2 regions of the Ralstonia pickettii genome follow, and region 2 is predicted to be linked to the other one. Evidence: riboswitches for the same ligand, from Rfam matches in the RefSeq annotation. Region 2 holds a riboswitch; the other holds the start of a gene.
The links. A riboswitch is a leader RNA that binds a small molecule or an ion and turns the genes downstream of it on or off. The one in region 2 is predicted to bind glycine.
Positions count from the first base shown of each region.

Region 1 (9,904 bases), on a different replicon from region 2:
CTGATGGCGTACAGATAGGCAAACGCCAGCAGGCCGGCGAGCAGCGAACCGATGACGATGGGCGGCTTGCGGCCGATGCGGTCGGACAAGTCGCCAACATACGGAATGACCAGCACGGCAACGATGTTGCCCACCACCGGAATCCACAGGTAAATATCTTTGGCGAAGCCGATGCCGTAAGCCGGCTGCACCGCATAGGCCGCGCCAAAAATGGTGGCCACCACAGGAATCACGTTCATCAGCGCCATGCACACCACGCGCAACATGTTGGGCGTGCTGTACTTGAAGGCGTCGATGACCGGTGAGCGAGGGCGCGCCTGCTGTTCTTTTTCTGCCGTGAAGGCGGGCGTCTCATGCACTTCGCGGCGGATCACGTAGCCCGCGATGATGACCACGAAACTCAGCACGAACGGAATGCGCCAGCCCCAGGTGTTGAACTGTTCTGCGGGCATGTAGTGCGCCAGCGGCAGGAACACGGCAGCAGCCAGAATCTGGCCGGCTTGCACGCCTTGCAGCGTAAAGCTCGCATAGAATCCGCGCCGGCCAAACGGCGCGTGCTCAAGGATCATCGAGCTGGCGCCGGAAATTTCACCGGCCACGGCAAAACCCTGAATCAGCCGCATGATGACAAGAAGGGTGGGGGCCCACAGCCCTACTTGGTCGTAGGTTGGCAGCAGACCCACGGCAATGGTCGAAAAACCCATCAGGAACATGCACCACAGGAGCACGTTCTTGCGCCCGTGCGTATCGCCCAGGTGGCCCAGCACGAAAGCGCCGATCGGCCGGGCGACATAGCCCACGCCGTACGTTGCGAGCGAAGCGATGATGGCCGTCTTGGGGTCGCCCTTGGGGAAGAAAATCTGCGGAAAGATCAGCGCCGCTGCGGTGGCGTAGATAAAGAAGTCGTAGTACTCGAGCGCCGAGCCGATCCAGCCGCTGGCGGCGGCTTTCTTCGACTGGTGCTTGCCCAGGGGTTCATGGGCAGGGGCTGCGGTCATGGTGGTCTCCGGTTTTGTCTGTGCGGCCTGTTGTGCATTGGGTGCAACGGGTGCAACGAGTGCAATGAAGGGCCGTCTGTACACGCACCGCAGCGTAGTCCGCCGCCAAGGCGGGGCACAAGCGACTGTCGGGTCGAGGCGTTCGATAATCGCACAGTGTGGTGCGAATAACGTACGACTCAAGGGTTTCTCCGAGTCCGTACGCGTGGCAAAGCGCGGGCTTGGCACGCCGGAAATGCGCGGAGCACTAGAGCACCCGCATGATGGATAGTGCGGTGTCCTGCAGCACCTGCAGCACACGTTGCAAGGCGTGCTCCGTGGTTTCATCGCCGACTTGCATGTTCACGCTCAGCGCTGCGATCACGTTGCCGTGCCGGTCACGCAACGGCACGGCCACGCCACGTACGCCAATCTGCAACTGCTGTTCGACCACGGCGTAGTCCTGCCTGCCGGCTTTGCGGATTTCATCGAACAGACGGTCGCGCTGCAGGATCGTGTAGGGCGTATAGGGCGTCAGCACGCACGTTTCCAGCCATGCCTTGACCTTCTGCTCGGGTTGCGCGGCCAGCATCATCACCCCGGCCGACGCAAGCGGCGCCGGCACGCGGGCGCCCAGCACGAACCCCGTGCTCATGACGCGGCTGGTGCTGGTGCGCGAGATGAAGACGAGTTCCCAGTCGTCCAGCACGCTGAGGTACGCCACCTCCCCAACGGCGGCGGTCACCTGTTGCAGGAAAGGCTGCACCGTGCGTGGCAGCCGCGCCGAATCAAAGTAGGACCAGCCCACCTTCAGCACCCGCGGGGTCAGGCTGAACAGTGTCCCTTCGCTGGTGAGGTAGCCCAGGTGCTCGAGCGTCAGGAGGTAGCGGCGCGCAGCGGTGCGGGTCAGACCTGTCAGCTCTGCTGCCTGGGTGGGTGTCAGGCGCGGGTGCTCGTGATCGAACGCCTCCAGGATCGCGAGCCCTTTTTCCAATCCGGCGATCCAGTCGCGCCGGTTCAGCGGTTCCTTCGTCATGGCGATAACCCTAAAAACGAGCGATATGTGCGCACGATTGTACGATCATCGCACGCTGTTGCGCGAATGCCGCTTGTGAGCGTCAGGGCTCGGCACCTACGCTGCGGGCATTGACAGACGCCCGACCCACGCTTCGCCATGAATCCGCTCCGCGCAGCGCGCCATCCCAAATGCATCGCCACCGTGTGCCTGTCCGGCACGCTGCCTGAAAAGTTGGAAGCGGCAGCCGCTGCCGGCTTTGACGGCATGGAGATGTTCGAGAACGATTTGCTGAACTTCGACGGCTCGCCGGCGCGCGTGCGGCAGATGGCAGCAGACCTTGGGCTGGCGATCATGCTGTACCAGCCGTTCCGCGATTTCGAGGCCATGCCGCGTGAGTTTGTTGCCCGCAACCTCGCCCGCGCGGAGCGCAAGTTCGACGTCATGGCCGAGCTGGGCGTTGAGATGGTGCTGGTGTGCAGCAACACACAGGACATCGCCATCGACAATCCGGCGCGTGCTGCAGACGACCTGCGCCAGATGGCAGATGCTGCGGGCCGGCGCGGGCTGCGCGTCGGCTACGAGGCGCTGGCCTGGGGGCGGCACACCCGGACGTGGCGCCAGGCGTGGCAGATCGTCAAGCAGGCAGATCATTCGGCGCTGGGGCTGATTCTCGACAGCTTTCACACGCTCGCGCTGGGCGACTCGCTGGATGGCCTCATCGAGGTGCCGGCGGACAAGCTCTTCTTCGTGCAGTTTGCGGATGCCCCGAAGTTGTCGATGGACGTACTGTCCTGGAGCCGCCATCACCGCAATTTCCCAGGGCAGGGCGAGTTGGCCGTCACGGCATTTGCACGCGACCTGCTTGCCGCGGGCTACACCGGCCCGCTGTCGCTCGAAGTCTTCAATGACGAGTTTCGTGCAGCGCCTGCGCGCTTGACCGCGCTCGACGGCATGCGCTCGCTGCGCTGGCTGGAGTCCGAGGCGGGCGGTGCGCCATTGCCGGCCCCCGCTCGTTTTGGCGGCGTGGATTTCCTCGAGTTTGCCGTGGACGCCCCGGCCGGACGGGAGCTTGAAACGCGCCTGCGCGCGCTGGGTTTTACCCTTGCGGGGCACCATCGCTCCAAGGCTGTCGACCTGTATCGGCAAGGCGGCGTCAACGTGATCCTGAACATGGAGCAGGACAGCGCGGCGTCGGAGCATTTCGAGCTGCATGGTCCGTCTGTCTGCGCGATCGGCCTGCGGGTGGACGATGCCGAGCGCGCCATCGCACGCGCACGCGAACTGTGCGCTCAGGAATGGCGCGGGCCGGTGGGCCCAAGGGAGCGCAGCATTCCAGCGCTGCGCGCGCCTGACGGCACGTTGCTCTATTTGATCGACGATCGCCAGGCCGATCGCAGCATCTACGAGAGCGATTTTGTCTTGCTGCCGCAAGTGCAGGACGATGCGGGGTGGGCATCGATCGACCACGTTGCACAGGCGCTGCCGGCGCATCGGCTTGATAGCTTCGTGCTGTTCTACCGCGCCATCTTCGGCATGCAGGCTGAAGCGATGCAGGAGATTGCCGACCCGTACGGCCTTGTGAAGAGCCGCGCCATGGTGAGCCCGGATCGCAACGTGCGAATTCCGCTCAACGTATCGGAAAGCGGGCGCACGGCCACCGGTCGTTTCATTGCCGCCTACGCAGGCTCAGGCGTGCATCACATTGCCTTGCGCACCGAGCGGCTGTTCGAAACCATTGAAGCCATCGACCGCAGTGCCGCCCACCTGCAGCACGTGCCCGAGAACTATTACGACGACGTCGCTGCCCGGCTCGGGCTCGACGATGCACTGGTCACGCGCCTGCATGACGACGGACTGCTCTACGACCGCGACCCTTTCGGCGATTTCCTGCACGCCTACACCGAACCGTTTCGCGAGCGCTTCTTCTTCGAGCTTGTCCAGCGCAACGGCTACCTGGGCTACGGCGCAGCAAACGCCGGCGTGCGCATGGCTGTGCAGGCCCAGTTGAGCCGCCAAGACGCCAACCCCGGCGGCTGAACCCACTCCACCGATCCACCCATCACCCGCCCTGGGCCAGTGCAGTCGTGGGCGATTTCAACGTAGCAACGGCTGCGCGGGCGGCCATCGCACATCCACACCCGCCATATCGATACAAGGAGACAAGGGAGCCATGAACAAGACAATGATCGCCGCACTGGTACTCGGAGCCACGAGCCTGCCGGCAGCGGCCCAAAGCGCGGGCGGTGTCACGCTCTATGGGCTGATCGACACCACCATCCGCTACAGCACGCACGAAAACGCGGCAGGCAACAGCAATCTGCAGATGATGGACGGCGTGCTGACGGGCAGCCGCTGGGGCCTGCGTGGCACCGAAGATCTGGGTGGCGGCACCAAGGCCATGTTCATCCTCGAATCGGGGTTCTTTCCTGACACCGGTGGCAGCCAGCAGGGCGGGCGTCTGTTCGGACGTACCGCGGTGGTCGGCCTGGAAGGCGACTACGGCAAGCTGTACCTCGGCCGGCAATACACGCTGGCGCACGAGGTGTTGTCTTCATACGAGGCAATGGCGTTTGCCAACAACTCCATCGTCGGCTATCAGGGTGGCAACTACACCGGCCTGCGCTACGACAACACGGTCAAATACATCAAGTCGTTCGGGGGCCTGCAGCTTGCCGGCGCATGGACGTTTGGCGAGCAGGCCGGCAGCTTCAGCAAAAGTTCGGCCGGTGCTGGCTCGATCGTCTACAGCATGGGCCCGGCTGAAGTGGGCGCGGTGTATCAGGTCACGCGCGATGTGTCGTCGGCGTTCTTCGGCGCGGTGCCGGCAGCGCTGGCCAGCAAGCAGACGGTCTGGGGCTTTGGCGGCAAGCTCGATACGTCGATTGCCACGTGGTACCTCGGCTATACGAACAGCCGTCTCGACGTGGCCGACTACAAGAACCAAGCCGCCTATGTTGGCGCAAAGGTGCCGATCTCCGGCGCACTGAGCTTCATCGGCACCGTGCAGTACGACTGGATGAAACACCTCGATGCCAGCGGCAAGCGCCTGACCACCGCGGGCATGCTCGACTACGCCTTCAGCAAGCGCACCGACGTCTACGCCGAAGTTGACTACACCCGCCTGCAGGGCGCCTGGGTTGCTCTGAACAGCGCCGCCGCATTCAACAATTCGGGCAACACGTACGGCAACAACTCGCGGTTGGGCGTGATGCTGGGCGTGCGACACAAGTTCTGACTGCTTGGTTCGTTCTCGCAATGAAAAAAGCCCGCCAATGTTCCGGCGGGCTTTTTTCATGCTGCGATCAATGCAGCGGGCAATCTCGCGCGATCACGTCGCCTACCATGGCAGCGGTTGCGCCAGACAGCGTCCAGCCCAGATGCCCATGGCCCGTGTTGTAGAACACGCGCGCGTGCCGCCCACGGCCGACGCGCGGCATCATGTCCGGCATCATCGGGCGCAAGCCGGCCCAGGGCACCACACGCGACGTACCAATCGCAAAGTTGCGGCGCGTCCACGCCACCAGCGGTTCGATGCGGTCCGCGCGGATGTCGCGGTTGTAGCCGTTGAATTCCGCCGTGCCCGCCACGCGGAAGCGGCCAGTGCCCAGGCGGCTCGTCACGATCTTTGCGCTCTCATCCAGCAGGCTGACCCACGGCGCGCCTTGCACGCTGGCATCGTCGTCCAGGTGCACGGTGATCGAATAGCCCTTGACCGGATACACGTTGATGCGATCGCCCACCAGTTGTGCGATATGCCGGCTGCCCACGCCCGCGCACACGACCATCGCATCGGCGGCAAGGTCCTGTACGACATTCGCCGCGGTGGTGGAAAGGCGGTCATCGAGCGTGGTTTGCAACAGCAGGCGCACGCCGCTTTCGGAGGTTTCCACATCGCGCACATCCACGCCGTGCATGAATCGCACGCCGCGCTTCTCACACGCCTGCGCCAGGCCGCGCGTGAACTTGTGGATGTCACCGGTGGCGTCGGATGCGGTGAAATAGCCGCCGTAGTAGTTGCCGCGCAGCGTCGGCTCAATGGCGGCAATCTCCTCGGGGCTCACGGCGTGCCGCTCAAGCCCGCCGGCGACGAGCAGGGCGTTGGCCTTGCCTGCTGCCGCAAAGCTGGCCTTGTCGTGATAGACGTGCAGAATGCCGCGCTTCTGCAGGTCGAAATCGATCTGCTCCCGTTCGGCCATCGCAAACAGATGCTTGCGTGCCTCGATGGCCATGCGGGTGGTCTCGATGGTGTTGCGGCGGTAGTGCGCGATGCTGGCGACGAACTCGCCGATCCACGAGTATTTGTGCCACGAGGGCTTGGGATTGAGCAGCAGCGGGGCGTCGTTGCGCAGCATCCATTTGATGCCTTTGAGCAGCGTGCCGGTGCTGTTCCAGACTTCTGCGTTGCTGGCGGAAAGCTGCCCGCCGTTGGCGAACGAGGTTTCCATGGCCGGGTACAGGTGGCGGTCGAGCACCGTGACCTGATAGCCGAGTTGCGAGAGCGTGTAGGCAGTGGTGACGCCGGATATGCCGGCGCCGACGATGACGATGTGCGTCATGGCGGTCCCTATGGAGTGATGTGATGACCGGACGATCCGGTCGGCTCACCCCATCTGTCTTGGGACCTGAGAGCTTGGGCACGAGCAGCGCTGGCGCCTTCCCCTTCGGTGGGCGCACGCGTGTACGCCTCTCTCCAGATTCGCAGTCGACGCCACAGTCCTTTTGCCTGAGAGTTTCCGGGGTGGTTGCTCCATCGGCGCCGGGCGGTGCGCGTATGTGCGGTGAGCCCGGTCTCTCCTGCGGCGTGTTGCAGCTGTCGTTGGTGCGTCAGCCGCGCCTGCGTGCTGCCGGTGGGGGCAGCGGGAGCGAGTGTGTCACGGGTCGTGACGTTCGGCAAGTCGCGCTGTAGCGGATGCAACGGGAGGCGTGTCGTCCTTCAGGTCCACGCCGCTGCGGCCGAGCGCCAGCGCGCCATTGAGCAGGAACATCAGCCGGGTCGCTGCCTGGTCATAGGCCAGGCCGGCCGGCCGCACATTGGAAATGCAGTTGCGCTCCGCATCGGAGCGGCCAACGCGCGGCGCGTAGGTCAGGTAAATGCCCAGGCTGTCAGGCGAACTCAACCCCGGCCGCTCACCGATCAACATCACCACCTGCCGGGCGCCAAGCAACGCACCGATCTCGTCCCCCAGGGCAACGCGGGACTGCTCGGCGATGGCGACTGGGCCGATCGACCACCCGGCCGGCAGGCGCTCACGCACGCTGCACAGCAGTGGCACGGCATGGCTTTGCGCCGCCAAAGCGGAGAGGCCATCGGCAATCACGAACACCACATCGAATGGCTGCGCTGGCCGCAACGCACCAAGCCTTGCGCGGCTGGCATCGTCGAGCCGACGGCCAAGGTCGGGACGGCGCAGATACTCCGCGCGCTCAGCAGCCGCGCTATGCACGGCCACCGCCGTGAAGCCCGCCTGTTCGAGGGCGGCCGCAATTGCGGCGCGATCGAGCGGCAAGTGCACGGCATCGCGCGCCTGGGCATGCGCCACGCCAAACGCAAGTACGGCGTCGGTCGTCTGGCTGTTGCCGGCACGGCCCAGCGCGATACGGGCGTCGGTAAAGGCGCGCAGGTGCGCCCACGGATTCAGCTGAACGAGGGAGTGTTTCGGCATGAGCGGCGTCCCAACGAATTCACAGCGCGTGAGCCAGCTGCAACAGCGGTTGCCGCGCCGTGGCGTCTTGCAGGCGGCCGGCAGTATCGACGATGCCCATGCTTTGCAGCCACGTCTCGAACTCCGGTGCGGGGCGCAACCCCAGCGTGTCGCGCAGATAGAGGGCGTCATGAAACGACGTGCTCTGGTAGTTCAGCATGATGTCGTCGGCGCCCGGCACCCCCATGATGAAATGGATGCCCGCCACGCCAAACAGCGTAAGCAGCGTATCCATGTCGTCTTGGTCGGCCTCTGCGTGGTTCGTGTAGCAGACGTCGCAACCCATTGGCAGGCCCATCAGCTTGCCGCAGAAGTGGTCTTCCAGCCCGGCGCGGATGATCTGCTTGCCATCGTAGAGATACTCCGGCCCGATAAAGCCGACAACCGTGTTGACCAGCAACGGCGAGAACGCCCGCGCCACGGCATAAGCACGGGCTTCCATCGTTTGCTGATCGATGCCGTGATGCGCATTGGCCGACAACGCGCTGCCCTGGCCGGTCTCGAAATACATCACGTTGTTGCCGACCGTACCGCGCGCCAGGCCCTGCGCAGCATCGTGCGCTTCCGCCAGCAAGGCGAGGCTGATGCCGAAGCCTGCGTTGGCCTGCTCGCTGCCCGCCACCGACTGAAACACCAGGTCAACCGGCGCGCCCTGGTCAATGGCGCGCAGTGTGTTGGTCACATGGGTCAGCACGCACGACTGCGTGGGGATGGCGTAGCGATTGCGCAGTTCATCGACCAATCGCAGCAGCGAGACAATGGCACCGAGATTGTCGCCAGCGGGGTTGATGCCGATGGTCGCATCGCCGCACCCATAGAGCAGGCCGTCGATGATCGACGCTGCAATGCCTTTGGGATCGTCCGTCGGGTGATTTGGCTGCAGCCGGACTGACAGTCGGCCGGGCAACCCGATGGTGTTGCGAAAGCGCGTGACGACGCGGCACTTGCGTGCCACGGCGATCAGGTCCTGATTGCGCATCAACTTGCTGACCGCTGCAGCCATTTCCGGCGTGATGCCGGGCGCGGTGCCGGCCAGTGCCTGGCTGTCGGTCTCATGCAGGAGCAGCCAGTTGCGGAATTCGCCCACCGTGAGCGAGGCGATCGGCTGGAAGGCCTGAGCGTCGTGCCGGTCAACAATCAGGCGGGTGACCTCGTCCTGTTCATAAGGGATCAGCGCTTCGTTAAGGAACGTCGACAGCGGCACGTCTGCCAGTGCCATCCGTGCGGCCATGCGTTCGGCTTCGCTGGCTGCGCCCAGGCCTGCCAGATAATCGCCTGAGCGTGCCGGGCTGGCTTTGGCCAGCAGCGTCTTGAGATCCTTGAACACATGGCGCTGTGCGCCAATGGCCTGAGCGAAGTGCATGATGGGATACGCGAAAGCGTCCAATGACGGTGACGGCAATATCTATCCTGCCACTTTAGTTGCCTTCCAAGCCATGGCTGCAATGTTCTAATACGCGTTTCTCAAGCGTCGATATCCTGCGCCAATGACCGCATCTGCCACTCCGTCCCGCACACATCAAGCGGCGTCTGCCATGGAAGTGCTGGCGGTTTTCCTCAGGCTGGGTCTCACGAGTTTTGGCGGCCCGGTCGCGCATATCGGCTATTTCCGCCGCGAGTTCGTGGAGCGTCGGCGCTGGCTGGACGACGCCACATTCACCGATCTGGTTGCGCTGTGCCAGTTCCTGCCGGGGCCTGCGAGCAGCCAGGTCGGGTTTTCTGTCGGGCTGCTCCGGGCGGGATGGCGCGGCGGGTTGGCGGCGTGGTGCGGCTTTACGCTGCCCTCCGTCCTGTTGCTGCTGGCCTTTGCGATGCTCGCGCCGCGCCTGGGCGGCCCGGTTGGAACTGGCCTGATCCACGGTTTGAAGCTGGTTGCCGTTGCGGTGGTGGCGCAGGCCGTGTGGGACATGGCGCGCAAGCTTTGTCCTGACTGGCAGCGCGCGGGCATTGCGTTGATCAGCATCACCGTGCTCAGCGCGCTGACGACTGTTTACGCGCAACTCGTCGTCATCGTGCTCGGCGCCGGGCTTGGGCTGGCGTTATGTCGATCGTCCCAGCGAGCCAGTGGCGGAGCGGGGAAGGGGCAGGAAACCGCATTCCGGGTGCCCCACGCGGCCAGCATTGGCAGCTTGGTGCTGTTCTGTGCGCTGCTGTTCGGCCTTCCGGTGGTCGCGGAGCTTCATCCGTGGATGCCCGCCAAGGTCTTC
Region 1 covers NZ_CP104382.1:694,497-704,400, forward strand. The annotation lists gene N5B55_RS19840 (MFS transporter) at 1-998, opposite strand, end outside; gene N5B55_RS19845 (IclR family transcriptional regulator domain-containing protein) at 1,246-2,013, opposite strand; gene N5B55_RS19850 (bifunctional sugar phosphate isomerase/epimerase/4-hydroxyphenylpyruvate dioxygenase family protein) at 2,152-4,032, shown strand; gene N5B55_RS19855 (porin) at 4,166-5,230, shown strand; gene N5B55_RS19860 (D-amino acid dehydrogenase) at 5,298-6,551, opposite strand; glycine riboswitch at 6,697-6,802, opposite strand; gene eutC (ethanolamine ammonia-lyase subunit EutC) at 6,867-7,658, opposite strand; gene N5B55_RS19870 (ethanolamine ammonia-lyase subunit EutB) at 7,678-9,060, opposite strand; gene chrA (chromate efflux transporter) at 9,185-9,904, shown strand, end outside.
Region 1: it holds a riboswitch for glycine, as region 2 does, so the genes downstream of both, N5B55_RS19860 (D-amino acid dehydrogenase) here and gcvT (glycine cleavage system aminomethyltransferase GcvT) in region 2, are expected to answer to the same signal.

Region 2 (9,904 bases):
GAGGTGCCAATACCGCACCGCACGCGTTTGCGCCCCTCGCTTTGCTTCCGGCCGTTACACCGCTTACGCCCCGTTACACGATGACGGTCAGCCCGGAGCCAAAACGTGCCGTTATGGACAGGACAGCGGCTGAATCGGTCAGCCGCCCACCGGAGGAAGAAACCATGAACCGCATCGTCAAGATCCTGGCTGTAACCGCCGTCGCCCTGTCCGCCACCACCGGCGCCTTCGCCCAGACGCAATGGCAAAAGAACCACCCGCGCCGCGCCGAGGTCAACCACCGCCTCGCCAACCAGAACAAGCGCATCCACAATGAAGTGAAGGAAGGCGAAATCACGAAGGGCCAGGCGCGCCAGCTGCACAAGGAAGACCGCCAGATTCGCCAGGAAGAGCGCGACATGGCGGCCCAAAACGGTGGGCACATCACCAAACAGGAGCAGCGCACGCTGAACCAGCAGGAAAACCAGGTCAGCCGCCAAATCGGCAAGTAAGTCAAAGCAAGACCAGCCACACCCGAACAAGGCGCTCCCGCCCGCGCCCCGACGGTGTGGCCGTTGTCTTTGGCCTTTGACGGTCCTGCCCTAGATGGCGCCTTCAATTTTCGTAAGCGGGCGGAAAAAAGACGGGGAACTGTCTGAGCGCAGCGAGTTTTCCCCGTCTCCGCCCGGTTACGGAAATTGAAGGAGCCTTTCGCCATCTCGGGCGCGCATTTCTTTGCTTACTTTCTTTGGGCAAGACCAAAGAAAGTGAGTCAGCCCCGGCAGGGGATGAAACAAGGGATGCACCACAAGCACAAAAAATCCAGCCCTCCCCCCAACCCGAAACCGCCAAGTCCACCCCAATTGACAATCCCATCCCCCTTCCGTAAATTCCGCCCATCCATCCGGGAGAGCGTGCCCGCCGTACACGGCAAGGCGCCGCCGAAGGGGTAGCACCCGAAAACTCTCAGGCATCCAGGACCGGGCGGATCGGCGGACATGCGTCCGACCGCACTCTGGAGAGCTGGCGCCGCACGACCACTGCGGGCGCCCACCGAAGGGGCTCACGAACGGCGCGCACCGCTATGCGCCCCGCTTCGCAATCTCTCAGGTACCAAGGACAGAGGGGCCATCTGCGCAGCTTGTTGATCTTCATGGCGTCACCATGAGGCATCAGGCTGCGCGGGTGGCCTTTTTGCTTTTCTGGTCCCGAATAACGCGCCGCGCCCGGCCACAGTGGCGGCGCCTCTGCCGAGAGATTCCATGACGCTCCAACACACGCCGCTCAATGCCATCCACCGCTCGCTGGGCGCCCGCATGGTCGACTTTGGCGGCTGGGACATGCCCGTCAACTACGGCTCCCAGATCGAAGAACATCACGCGGTGCGCCAGGACGCCGGCGTCTTCGACGTCTCGCACATGTGCGTGGTCGACCTCACCGGGGCGCGTGTGCGCGACTTCCTGCGTGGGCTGCTCGCCAACAACGTCGACAAGCTCCAGACGCCCGGCAAGGCGCTCTACAGTTGCATGCTGAACCCCAAGGGCGGCGTGATCGACGACCTGATCGTCTACTTCTTCCGCGAAGACTGGTTCCGCCTGGTCGTCAACGCCGGCACCGCACCGACGGACCTGGAATGGATCGTCGCGCAGAACGCGGCCGCCGGCACCGACGTGACCATCACGCCGCGCCGCTCCGACAACAACGCGGGCGCCGAGCCGCTGGGCATTCTGGCCGTGCAAGGCCCGAATGCGCGCGCCAAGACCTACGCCGCGCTGCCCGGCACGCAGGCCGTGGGCGAGGCGCTCAAGCCGTTCAACGCGGGCTTTGTCACCGTGGAAAACGTGGGCGAGATCATGGTGGCGCGCACCGGCTACACCGGCGAAGACGGTTTCGAACTGGTCGTGCCGGCCGCGCAGATCGCAGGCGTGTGGGAACGCCTGCTGCAGGCCGGCGTGCGCCCGGCAGGCCTGGGCGCGCGCGACACGCTGCGCCTGGAGGCCGGCATGAACCTCTACGGCCAGGATATGGACGAGCACGTTTCGCCGCTCGACGCCGGCCTCGCTTGGACGGTCGACCTGCAAAGCGAACGCGACTTCACAGGCAAGGCCGCGCTGCAGGCTGGCGGCCAACGCGAACAGTTCGTCGGCCTGATCCTGCGCGACAAGGGCGGCGTGCTGCGCGCCCACCAAAAGGTCATCACGGCCGCCGGTGACGGTGAAATCACCAGCGGCACGTTCAGCCCGAGCCTGTCGCTCTCCATCGCACTGGCGCGCCTGCCCAAGGACGTGGCCATCGGCACCGACGTACAGGTCGAAATTCGCGACCGCAAGTTGACCGCGACTGTGGTTAAACTGCCGTTCGTGCGCAATGGCAAGGCGCTGGTCAGCTGAACACCGAATTTGCATCCCCCAATACCCATTTTCCGGAGAACCCTTTCATGAGCAACGTCCCCGCCGATCTGAAGTACACCGAACACGACGAGTGGATCCGCGTTGAAGCCGACGGCACGCTGACCATCGGCATTACCGACTTCGCGCAGGAACAGCTCGGCGACATCGTCTTCCTGGAGCTGCCGGAAGCCGGCCGCGCCGTCGCCAAGGACGAAGCGATTGCCGTGGTGGAGTCGGTCAAGGCCGCTTCCGACATCTTCGCCCCGGTGGCCGGCGAGGTCGTCGCCAACAACGCCGATGCCGCCGGCGCGCCGGAATCCGTGAACGCAGGCGCCTACGAGGCGTGGCTGTTCAAGATCAAGCCGACCAACGCCGACGATGTGAACGCCCTGATGTCGGCTGCTGATTACGAAGTAAAGATCGGCTAATCCGGTCCTCCGGCCGGTGCGCGCGCCCTGACCTGCGCTGCGCATCGGCCATTGCTTGCATCGCCTGAATTTCGAGCCCTTGCCATGAACGCTCCGCACCCCGCTTCCTCGGCGCTTGCCGCCGAACGCCCGACGTTGGCTGACCTGGAGGCGCGCGACGCCTTCTCGCTCCGTCACATCGGCCCGTCTGCCGACGAGCAGACCGCCATGCTGGCCACGCTGGGCTACCCCAGCCGCGCCGCGCTGATCGACGCCGTGATCCCGCCGGCCATCCGCCGCCAGGACGGCATGCCGCTGGGAGAATTCACGCAGCCGCTGACCGAAGAAGCGGCGCTTGCCAAGCTGCGCGGCATCGCCGGGCAGAACCGCGTGGTCAAGAGCCTGATCGGCCAGGGCTACTACGGCACGCACACGCCGGGCGTCATCCTGCGCAACATCCTCGAAAACCCCGCCTGGTACACGGCCTACACGCCGTATCAGCCGGAAATCTCGCAGGGCCGCCTGGAAGCGATGCTGAATTTCCAGCAGATGGTGATCGACCTGACCGCCATGGACATCGCCAATGCGTCCATGCTGGACGAAGCGACCGCCGCTGCCGAAGCCATGACGCTGCTGCAGCGCATTGGCAAATCGAAGTCGACCGTGTTCTTCGTGGCCGACGACGTGCTGCCGCAAACGCTGGAAGTCGTGCGCACGCGCGCCGAGCCGATCGGCGTGCAAGTGGTGACCGGCCCGGCGGCCGACGCTGCCAAGCACGACGCGTTCGGTGTGCTGCTGCAATACCCGGGCGCCAACGGTGCGCTGCTGGGCGATCTGGCGACGTACCAGGCGCTGACCGATGCCGTGCACGCCGCCGGCGGTCTGGTCGTGGCCGCCGCCGACCTGCTGGCGCTCACGCTGCTGGCCGCGCCGGGCGAATGGGGTGCCGACGTCGTGATCGGCAACACGCAGCGTTTTGGCGTGCCGTTCGGCTTCGGCGGCCCGCACGCCGGTTACATGGCCGTGCGCGATGCGTTCAAGCGCTCGATGCCCGGCCGCCTGGTCGGCGTGACGATCGATGCGCAAGGCAATCCGGCCTACCGCCTCGCGCTGCAAACGCGCGAGCAGCACATCCGCCGCGAGAAAGCCACCTCGAACATCTGTACTGCGCAGGTGCTGCTGGGCGTGATGGCGTCGATGTACGCCGTCTACCACGGCCCGCAAGGCCTGAAGCGCATCGCGCAGCGCGTACACCGCCTGACCGCCACGCTGGCAGCCGGCCTGCGTGCGATCGGCTACACGCTGGAATCCGACGCGTTCTTCGACACGCTGACCGTCGCCACTGGCCCGCGCACCGCGAACCTGCACATCGCAGCACAGGCGCACGGCATCAACCTGCGCCAGATCGACGATGCGCGACTGGGCATCTCGCTGGACGAGACGGTCACACGCGCGGACGTCGTTGCGCTGTGGGACATCTTCGCGCATGCCGCCCACGCTGCCGCACCGGACTTCGACCAGACCGAAGCGGGCGTCGCCGATGCGTATCCGGCCTCGCTCATCCGCCAGAGCGCGTACCTGACGCACCCGGTGTTCAACGCACACCATTCCGAGCACGAAATGCTGCGCTACCTGCGCAGCCTGGCCGACAAGGATCTCGCGCTCGACCGCACGATGATCCCGCTGGGCTCGTGCACCATGAAGCTCAATGCCACCGCAGAAATGCTGCCGGTGACGTGGCCCGAGTTCTCGAACATCCACCCGTTCGCGCCGGCCGACCAGACCGTCGGCTACCGCGAGATGATCGACCAGCTCGAGCAGATGCTCTGCGCCGCCACCGGCTACGCCGCCGTGAGCCTGCAGCCGAATGCCGGCTCGCAGGGCGAATACGCCGGGCTGCTGATCATCCACGCCTACCACGCCAGCCGTGGCGAAGCGCACCGCAACGTGTGCCTGATCCCGTCGTCGGCGCACGGTACGAACCCCGCATCGGCGCAGATGGCCGGCATGCAGGTGGTCGTCGTGGCGTGCGATGAGCGCGGCAACGTCGATCTGGCCGACCTGGAGAAGAAGGCGGCCGAGCACAGCAAAAACCTCGCGGCGATCATGATCACCTACCCGTCCACGCACGGCGTGTTCGAGGAAGGCGTCAAGCGCGTCTGCGAGATCGTGCACAGCCACGGCGGTCAGGTCTACGTGGACGGCGCGAACATGAACGCCATGGTCGGCACGGCCGCACCGGGCCACTTCGGCGGCGACGTCTCGCACCTGAACCTGCACAAGACGTTCTGCATTCCGCACGGCGGCGGCGGCCCGGGCGTCGGTCCGGTGGCCGTGGGCGCGCACCTCGCGCCGTTCCTGCCCGGCCGCGCGGCGTCGGGGGAAGACGCGAGCCAGAACATCGGCAACGTGTCGGCCGCAGCCTTCGGCTCGGCCTCGATCCTGCCGATCTCGTGGATGTACATCGCGATGATGGGCGCCGCGGGCCTGACGGCCGCCACCGAGACGGCCATCCTGTCGGCCAACTACGTGGCCAAGCGTCTCGCGCCGTACTACCCGGTGCTGTACACGGGCGCGCACGGCCTGGTGGCGCACGAGTGCATTCTCGACATCCGCCCGCTGCAGAAGGAATCTGGCATCAGCAACGAAGACATCGCCAAGCGCCTGATGGACTTCGGCTTCCACGCGCCGACGATGAGCTTCCCGGTGCCGGGCACGCTGATGATCGAGCCGACCGAAAGCGAGCCCAAGGTGGAACTCGACCGCTTCATCGACGCGATGATCGCCATCCGTGGCGAAGTCGACAAGGTGATCTCGGGCGAATTCGACCGCGAAGACAATCCGCTCAAGCACGCACCGCACACCGCAGCCGTGGTGATGGCCGATGACTGGTCGCACAAGTACACGCGTGAGCAGGCCGCCTACCCGGTAGCATCGCTGCGCGCGCGCAAGTACTGGCCGCCGGTCGGCCGCGCCGACAACGTCTACGGCGACCGCAACCTGTTCTGCGCCTGCGTACCGATGAGCGAGTACGCGCAGGATTGATGCCCCTCGAAGTGAGATGAACGCGGCGGCGGGGCGGCATGCTCCGCCGCCGTGTCACATGTAACGTGGCGCAATCCCTGTAACCTGCTCTCACAACCGCTGTTTTCAGCGTGCCTCGCCGTTTATGGTGACGACAGTTCACCCGAGCGACGAGACCCTGCCATGCCGATGCTTCAACCTGCCCCGCTGTTCCGCCTGCTTGCCTGTGCTGCCGCTGTCGCGGTAAGCGGCGCGTGCTCGCCGATACAGGCGGGGGCTGCGGCATCGGGATACGCCGGCGCGCACAACGCGACCAGGCCGGCTCGCGATTGGTGCAGCGTTTCGCCTGCGGTGTCCGGCGAACCTGCTGCAGGAAAGCTGATCGCCCGCGCTACCCAGCATCTCGAGCAGACACCGCACCCACTGCCCCGCCTGCATACCGAAGGCACGCTGCCGCACCAGGGCATCTACGACGAATCGGTAGCGGCCGCGCGTGACTTTCCGGTCATGCGCGACGCAGCAATGGCATGGCGCCTCACCGGCGACACGCGGTTCGCCGAGCAGGTCGACATCTTTCTGCACGCCTGGGTCGGCACGTATGTACCGAGCTTCAACCCGATCGACGAGACAAAGTTCGATGCGCTGATCCAGGCGTACACGCTGGCGCGCGACGGCTTGACGCCCGGCACACGCGCAGAGACGCAACGCTTCCTGCGCACGCTGGCCGAGGGCTATATCGCCCGCACCGAGTCGGCGCGCCAGCCGCTGTCCCACACGTGGGTAAATAATTGGCAGAGCCATCGCATCAAGCTGATGGCAATGTCCGCTGCCGCGCTGGGTGACCACGCTTTGCTCGCGCAGGTCCATCGCCTGTTCCTGCAACAGCTCGCCAATAACGTGCGTCCGGACGGGTCGGTAGAAGACTTTGAGGACCGCGACGCACTCCACTACGTGGTCTACGACCTCGAGCCGCTGACGATGGCCGCGATTGCCGTGCAGCCTTTCGGCCAGCAGTGGCTACATGAACGCGCAGCCAACGGCGCCACGCTCGCCGCCGCCGTGGATTGGCTCGTGCCGTATGCCGACGGCAGCCGCACGCACGAGGAATACGTCCACTCGCACGTTGCCTTCGACAGGAAGCGAGCCGATGCGGGCCTGCCCGGCTTCTCCGGCATGTGGGAGCCGAAAAGCGCCGGAACACTGTATTGGCAGGCTGCGCGACTGGACCCGAAATACCGCACGCTGGCCGAACGGCTCGCCGCGAGCGCGCCCGACTGGCTGGCGCTGTGCACAGCCCGTTGACTGGCGAGGCGTTGTCCTGACAGCGCCGTACACAACAACCTGGCGCACGTGGCCACAAGCCGCTTGCCCCCTTTAACGCCCCCGGAGCCTTACCCCATGGCTGTTTCTGTTTTCGACCTCTTCAAGATCGGCATTGGCCCGTCCAGCTCGCACACCGTCGGGCCGATGCGCGCCGCGCTGATGTTCGCCTCGGGCCTCGAAGCCGATGGGCTGATGCCGCAAGTCGCCAGCGTGCGCGTGGAGCTGTACGGCTCGCTCGGCGCCACCGGCAAGGGCCACGGCACCGATCGCGGCGTCATCCTCGGCCTGATGGGCGAGGCGCCGGACACGATCGACCCAGACACCATCGACGCCAAGCTCGCGGCGCTGCGCGCCTCACAGTCGCTGTCGCTGCTGGGCCGTCACGCGGTGCGCTTTACCGAGAAGGAGCACATCGCCTTCTACCGCCGCGAGGCGATGGCCGAGCATCCGAACGGCATGAAGTTCCACGCCTTCGATGCAGCAGGCGAGCGCCTGCGCGAAGCGCGCTATCTGTCGGTCGGCGGCGGCTTTGTCGTCACCGCTGGCGCACCGAACACGCAGGTGCTGGCCGCACATGACCAATTGCCGCATCCGTTCCGCAGCGGCAAAGAACTGCTGGCGATGTGCGAATCGACGGGCAAATCCATCGCCCGGCTGATGCTCGAAAACGAACTGACATGGCGCAGCGAAGCCGAAGTGCGAGCCGGCCTGCTCAACATCTGGCACGTGATGCAGGCGTGCGTCGCGCGCGGCTGCCGCACGGAAGGTGAACTGCCGGGCCCCTTCCATGTGCGCCGCCGCGCGGCCGAGTTGTATTCGCGGCTCACGGTGCAGGCAGAACGCACGCTGTCCGACCCGCTGTCGGTGATCGACTGGGTGAACCTGTATGCGATTGCCGTGAACGAAGAGAACGCCGCAGGCGGGCGCGTCGTCACGGCACCGACCAACGGCGCAGCCGGGATCATCCCGGCCGTGATGCATTACTACGACCGCTTCGTTCCCGGCGCGACCGACAACGGCATCGTGGATTTTCTGCTCACTGCTGGCGCGATCGGCATGCTTTACAAGATGAATGCGTCGATCTCGGGCGCGGAAGTGGGCTGCCAGGGCGAAGTCGGTGTGGCGTGTTCAATGGCGGCGGGCGCACTCGCTGCGGTGCTCGGCGGCTCGCCCGCGCAGGTGGAAAACGCTGCTGAGATTGGCATGGAGCACAACCTGGGGCTGACATGCGACCCGGTCGGCGGGCTGGTGCAGATTCCGTGTATTGAGCGCAATGCGATGGCGTCGGTGAAGGCGGTGAATGCGGCGCGCATGGCGTTGCGTGGGGACGGCACGCATTATGTTTCGCTGGACTCCGTGATCAAGACGATGCGCGAGACGGGGGCGGATATGAAGACGAAGTACAAGGAGACCGCCCGCGGGGGGTTGGCGGTGAATATTGTGGAGTGTTGATATTTGGTTTGGGTTTTGGTTTTTGCGTTGGTGGTCCGCCCCCCTTTCGTTCCCTGCCGGGACCGACTCACTTTTCTTTGTCTTGCCAAAGAAAAGTAAGCAAAAGAAAGGCGCGCCCGAGATGGCGACTTCCCCTTGAATTTGTATGACCGTGCGGGGAAGGAGGCAAACTCGCTTCGCTCAGACAGGCCTCCTTCCTTTTTCCGCCCGCTCACAAAAATTCAAGGCGCCATCAAGGGCTCAACGTCAAAAGAGAAAGGCCAACCCATCGCGCGGTTGGCCTTTTCGTTTGGACTTGCGCCCTGAGGGTGTGGCTTTGTCCTTTGACTTTCCTGCCCTAGATGGCGCCTTCAATTTTCGTAAGCGGGCGGAAAAAAGGCGGGGAACTGTCTGAGCGTAGCGAGTTTTCCCCGCCTCCGCACGGTTACGGAAATTGAAGGAATCTTTCGCCATCTCGGGCGCGCATTTCTTTGCTTACTTTCTTTGGGCAAGACCAAAGAAAGTGAGTCAGCCCCGGCAGGGGATGAAACAAGGGATGCACCAAAAACAAAAAATCTAGAGGACACCCCAAAAAAATCCACCGCGCCACCGCCCCCGTCCACTTCTATAATCCGCGCCACAAGAACCTTCTTTGGAGACCCGCAGGATGCAATCCCTCCATCCTCCCAAGCACCTTCCGGCAGCGACCCTGCCGGAGCTAACGCTGCGCGGCATGATCCTCGGCGCGATCATCACCGTGATCTTTACCGCTTCAAACGTCTACCTGGGCCTAAAAGTCGGCCTGACGTTCTCTTCGGCAATTCCGGCAGCGGTGATTTCCATGGCAGTGCTGCGCATGCTCGGCGGCACGAACATCCTTGAGAACAACATGGTGCAGACGCAGGCGTCGGCGGCCGGGACGCTGTCTTCGATCATCTTCATTCTGCCCGGGCTGGTGATGATCGGGCACTGGCAAGGCTTCCCATTTTGGCAAACGTTTGGAGTCTGCATGGCGGGCGGCATGCTCGGCGTGGTGTTCACGATTCCGCTGCGCCACGCGATGGTGGTGCAAAGCGACCTGCCCTACCCCGAAGGCGTGGCGGCGGCAGAAATTCTGCGCGTGGGCAGTGGCGAGCCAGCGGACGGTGAAGCCGCTGCCGATGACAACGCTGTTCCCGCCGCCACCGGCATGCGCGATCTGGCAGCGGGTGGCATCGTCGCGGCCATCGTGGCGTTTGCCACCAGCGGCCTGCGCTTGCTCGGCGAAGGTGCGAGCTGGTGGTTCGCTGCGGGCGCCGCGGTGGTGCGCTTGCCCATGGGTTTTTCGACTGCGCTGCTGGGCGCGGGCTA
Region 2 covers NZ_CP104381.1:3,186,069-3,195,972, forward strand. The annotation lists gene N5B55_RS15405 (hypothetical protein) at 165-491, shown strand; glycine riboswitch at 875-972, shown strand; glycine riboswitch at 985-1,112, shown strand; gene gcvT (glycine cleavage system aminomethyltransferase GcvT) at 1,242-2,369, shown strand; gene gcvH (glycine cleavage system protein GcvH) at 2,417-2,797, shown strand; gene gcvP (aminomethyl-transferring glycine dehydrogenase) at 2,882-5,821, shown strand; gene N5B55_RS15425 (alginate lyase family protein) at 5,984-7,102, shown strand; gene N5B55_RS15430 (L-serine ammonia-lyase) at 7,199-8,575, shown strand; gene N5B55_RS15435 (OPT family oligopeptide transporter) at 9,222-9,904, shown strand, end outside.